DNA from 2 places in the Kitasatospora sp. NPDC087861 genome. Region 1 is predicted to be linked to the other one. Evidence: predicted binding sites of a transcription regulator. Region 1 holds the regulator's gene; the other holds the start of a gene.

Evidence for each region. Region 1 encodes HspR, which represses chaperone genes until heat shock. Its sites were predicted from a motif close to TTGAGNNNNNNNNNCTCAA; they were not measured.
Region 2: lon (endopeptidase La) is a predicted target of HspR. The motif match lies at 914-932, and genes of this name have one in related genera.

What each region holds. Positions count from the first base shown of each region.
Region 1 is NZ_JBIUUS010000006.1:146,088-148,484, forward strand. Features, by position in the region: gene dnaJ (molecular chaperone DnaJ) at 1-808, shown strand, start outside; gene ACIOJE_RS11610 (heat shock protein transcriptional repressor HspR) at 816-1,340, shown strand; gene ACIOJE_RS11615 (helix-turn-helix domain-containing protein) at 1,470-2,397, shown strand, end outside.
Region 2 is NZ_JBIUUS010000003.1:196,775-199,171, forward strand. Features, by position in the region: gene lon (endopeptidase La) at 1-891, opposite strand, end outside; gene ACIOJE_RS05925 (rhomboid-like protein) at 1,038-1,823, opposite strand; gene ACIOJE_RS05930 (response regulator transcription factor) at 2,386-2,397, shown strand, end outside.

The DNA.
Region 1 (2,397 bases):
CTTCGGCGGACTCTTCAACCGGAGCGGCGGCCGGCAGGCCCAGCCCCGGCGCGGCACCGACGTCGAGACCGAGGTCACCCTCGCCTTCGACGAGGCCGTCGACGGCGCGACCGTCCCCCTCCGGATGACCAGCCAGGCCCCCTGCCGCAGCTGCAACGGCACCGGCGCCAAGTCCGGCACCACCCCGCGGGTCTGCCCGACCTGCGTCGGCGCCGGCACCGTCAGCCGCGGCCAGGGTGCGTTCGCGCTCTCCGAGCCGTGCAAGGACTGCCGCGGCCGCGGCATGATCGTCGACGACCCGTGCGCCGACTGCCACGGCAGCGGCCGGGCCAGCTCCGCCCACACCATGCAGGTGCGCATCCCGGCCGGCGTCCAGGACGCCCAGCGCATCCGGCTCAAGGGCAAGGGCGCCCAGGGCGAACGCGGCGGCCAGCCCGGCGACCTCTACGTCACCGTGCACGTCGACCCGCACCCCGTCTTCGGGCGCAAGGGGGACAACCTCACCGTCACCGTCCCCGTCACCTTCCCCGAAGCCGCCCTCGGCGGCACCATCGAGGTGCCCACGCTCAACGGCCCCGCCGTGAAGCTCAAGCTGCCCCCCGGCAGCGCCAACGGCCTCACCATGCGCGCCCGCGGCAAGGGCGCCACCCGCAAGGACGGCACCCGCGGCGACCTCCTCGTCACCGTCGAGGTCGTGGTGCCGCAGCGCGTCTCCGGCGACGCGCTGAACGCCCTGGAGCAGTACCGCGAGGCCACCGCCTCCGACGACCCACGAGCCGCCCTCTTCCGGGCGGCGAAGGGAGCGTGACGACCAGATGATCCCCGACAGCCCCATCGGCCCCGGCATCGGCCCCATCGGGCCCGGCATCGGCGAAGGCCTGCCCGGCGACAGCCGCCGCACCCGGCGCCCCGCCGCCCCACCGCAGTACGTACTCACCGAGGACACCCCGGTGTACGTCATCTCCGTCGCCGCCGAACTCTCCGGCCTGCACCCGCAGACCCTGCGCCAGTACGACCGCCTCGGCCTCGTCTGCCCCGACCGCACCGCCGGCCGCGGCCGCCGCTACTCCGCGCGCGACATCCAGCAACTGCGCGAGGTCCAGCGGCTGTCCCAGGACGAGGGCATCAACCTGGCCGGCATCAAGCGGATCATCGAGCTGGAGAACCAGGTCACGGCCCTCCAGTCCCGCATCACCGAGCTCGTCGACTCCCTGGAGGGCGCCGCCACCGCCCTCCAGCAGCGCGAGGCCGCCGTCCACGCCTCCTACCGCCGCGACCTCGTCCCGTACCAGCCCCCCACCCAGTCCAGCGCCCTCGTCGTCTGGCGCCCCAAGCGCTGACTTGGCTGAACACCTCCAGCCGCCGGCTCCCCTCCACCCGGGGGGTGCCGGCGGCTGGTGTGTAGTGAGAGAGTGCCCCTGTGCCGCAGCAGCGCCCGGAGTTCGCCAGGACACCCGGGAGTGGATTTGGTGCCTAAGATCCTCATCGAGCGCCGCACACCTAAGCTGCAGAGCAGTCCAGTCAGTGACGAGGAGCCACCGATGAGTGGGACCGAGGATCCCGGGGTGACCACGGGCGGATTGGGCGTACTTTCCTCCGAGGCCCGGGCTCTGTACCGAAACACCGTGCTCACCGGGGGAAGAGTTGTCACCGCGGATGTCAGCAGCGACGACAAGGACCGTCTCGCGGAGCTACTCGACATCGGGCTGCTCGTCGCGGACATCGACGCTCCCGGCGTGCTCATCGCGGTCGACCCGGCACAACTCTCCAAGGGGCTAAGCGCCGCCTGGCAGCGAAAGGCGCTCAATCTGCTGACGCGCGCAGCTGCACTCCCCGGTGATCTGCAAGAACTCGCCGACACTTATCACCGACCGGAGCAGGCCGGTGGAACCATCGAATACATTCGGGGGAAGGTTCTTATCAACCAGCGGCTGCACCAGCTGGTGACCAGCGCCTCCGAGGAGATACTCGCGGCGCAGCCCGGTGGCCCGCGGCCACCCGAGGCGTTGACCACGGTCATAGGCCGCGACCTGGACACGCTCCGCCGGGGCGCCTCACTGCGGACGATCTACCACCCCAGCACCCGCTACCACGCGCCCACGCGCGAGTACGTCGCCACCGTCACCTCGGCGGGCGCCCAGGTGCGCACCCTGGACGAGCCCTACACCCGGCTGTTCGTGATCGATCGCCGGTCGGCCGTCATACCGGTGATCGAGGACCTCAACGTGGCCGCTTTCATCCACGACCGGGCCATCGTCAGCTACCTCGCCGACGAGGTCTTCGAGCGCAACTGGAGCCGGAGCCTGGACTTCGACGGCTCGCGTGCCGTTCCGCAGGAGGTCGTCTCAAGCCTTCGCCAGGCGATCATCGACCTGCTCCTCGACGGCGTGAACCACC
Region 2 (2,397 bases), on a different contig from region 1:
GACGGTGTCCAGCCAGGTGCGGATCCAGGAGCCCTCGGGCGACTGGTCGGAGGACCGCTCCAGCTTGTCGACCTCCTTGAGCGCCGCCTCCCGGACCTTCTCGGGCAGCTCCGCGGCCTCGACCCGGGCGCGGTAGTCGCCCTCCTCGTCGGCCGGGTCGCCGTTCAGCTCGGCCAGCTCCTTGCGGACGGCCTCCAGCTGGCGGCGGAGCAGGAACTCCTTCTGCTGCTTGGCCACACCCTCCTCGACGTCCTTGCGGATGGTGTCGTTGACCTCCTCCTCGGCGAGGTGGTCGCGCAGCAGGGTCAGCGCGTACTCCAGGCGGGCGACCTGGTCGGCCTCCAGCAGCACCTTGAGCTTCTGCTCGGCGGTGACGAAGGCCGCGTAGCCGATGTTGTCGGCGAGCTCACCGACGCCCTCGATCTGGGCCACCCGGTCGACGATCTGCCAGGCGCCGCGCCGGCGCAGCCACTGGGTGGACAGCGCCTTGTACTCCTTGACCAGCTCGGCGGCCCGGCCGGCCACCGGGGTGTCCACCGAGGACTCCCGGAACGGCGTGGTCTCCACCCACAGGGCGGCGCCGGGGCCGGTGGTGCCGACCCCGATCCGGACCCGGCGCACGGCGCGCACCAGCGCCGCCGGCTCCCCATCGGCCAGTCGGCCGACCTGCTCGACGGTGGCCAGGGTGCCGACCGCCGCGTACGAGCCGTCCACCCGCGGGACCAGCAGGACCTGCGGCTTGCCGGCGCCGGTGGCCGCCGCGCGGGCGGCCTCGACCGCGGCCCGCACCTCGGTGTCCTTCAGGTCCAGCGGAACGACCATGCCCGGCAGGACGACCTCGTCGTCGAGCGGCAGCACGGGCAGGGTGAGCGGTGTGGACGTCGATGCCATGATCTCTCCCCAGTCAGTGAAGTTGAGTCGACCTGACTAAGGCCTGGCGCCCGCCGGATGTTCCCGCGGGCTTGTTCGCCGTGAGCGAACGGGAGGGAGCGGCAGGCGGCGCCGTCAAAAGCGTCCGGGGAAAGCACCCGAAGGGGTCAGCGCGCGTCCAGGACCGGGGCGCCACCCGGTGCGGGCGCGGAGCCCGCGGCCTCCACCCCGGTACGACGCGGCCGCGGCCGACGCGCCTGGGTCCGGCGCAGCCAGCGCCACAGCGCCACCCCGGTGAGCACCGCGGCCGGGTGCCCGACGGCGGTGACCACGTCCCGATCGGTGAGGATCTGCTCGGCGATCAGCAGCCCGGCGCCGCCGAGCGCCACCAGCCGGCCGCGCCGGGGGAGCAGTCCGGCCACCGCGCCCAGGCAGGCGAGCACGCCGTAGCTGACGCCGATGTCCAGGTAGTCCAGCGCCCGGGTCTCCAGCCGTCCGGTCTCCACCGCGACGATCACCACGCCCTGGGACAGCAGGGTGGCCGTGACGTGTCCGATCGCGAAGACCGCCGCCGCCCGGGCCGAGCCGATCCGGCGCTCCAGCGGCGCGAGGGTGACGGCGAATCCCCACAGGTACGGCATCCACACCTCGCCGGCCACCCAGAAACCGCTGAGCAGCAGCGCGCGCAGCGGATGCTGCAGGAGGTTGTGACCGTCGGAACTGGAGGCCTCCTGCAGCCGCTGCACGAGTTCCGGATCGGCGAGTTTGGCAAAAGTCGTGGTGGCACCCACCACCGCGAGATAGCCGAGGGTGAAGGGGTTGCGCCGGGGGGTCGGCACCCGCGCCAGCAGCCATTCGACGACGCCGGTGCGCAGGCCGTGGCGCAGCATCCCGTACGGCGGGCCCGCCGACGGCGCCCCGACGTGTCCGGCGCCTCGCCGCACCCCAGCCATGCCGCCTCCGCTCCACGCCCGCAGCCACCGGCCCCTCACCCAGGTGCCCAACGTACCGGCGCGCGCCGCGGATCCCACCCGGCGGGGCGTTGTCGTGACCACGTTACGTCGAGGTTCTGAGAGGCACCTGAGAAAAGCCGGTGAAGACCATCGGGAAACCGGTCGGCCGGATTCCCGCTATTGGTCCAGACCTTCTTCCGATCAACCCGCCGACAGGGGCTCTGACCGGCAACTTGGCGTCAACTCGACTGCATACGTACCGTTACGCAGGGAAAAATCGCCGGGTAAGGTATCGGCCCGTGCCCACTCGTGCAGTGGGTCCGCGGGCGGCCCGACGGCCGGTCCACGGGCCGGAAATGTCCGGTCCACCTGCCGGGAAGCATCCACTGTCCGTACGCTGCGAAGTGCGCGGGAGAAGTGGGCGGCCGACAATCCGCCCACCGACCCGGGCGCGCGACGGGACGGCGGACCCGGCACAGTCCACGACGGAACAAGACTACGAGCGGAGCCCCGCCATCCCCACAGGTGGCCGGCCCGCAGCCCTGGGGGCGGTGGCGTGACCGTGACAGAACTT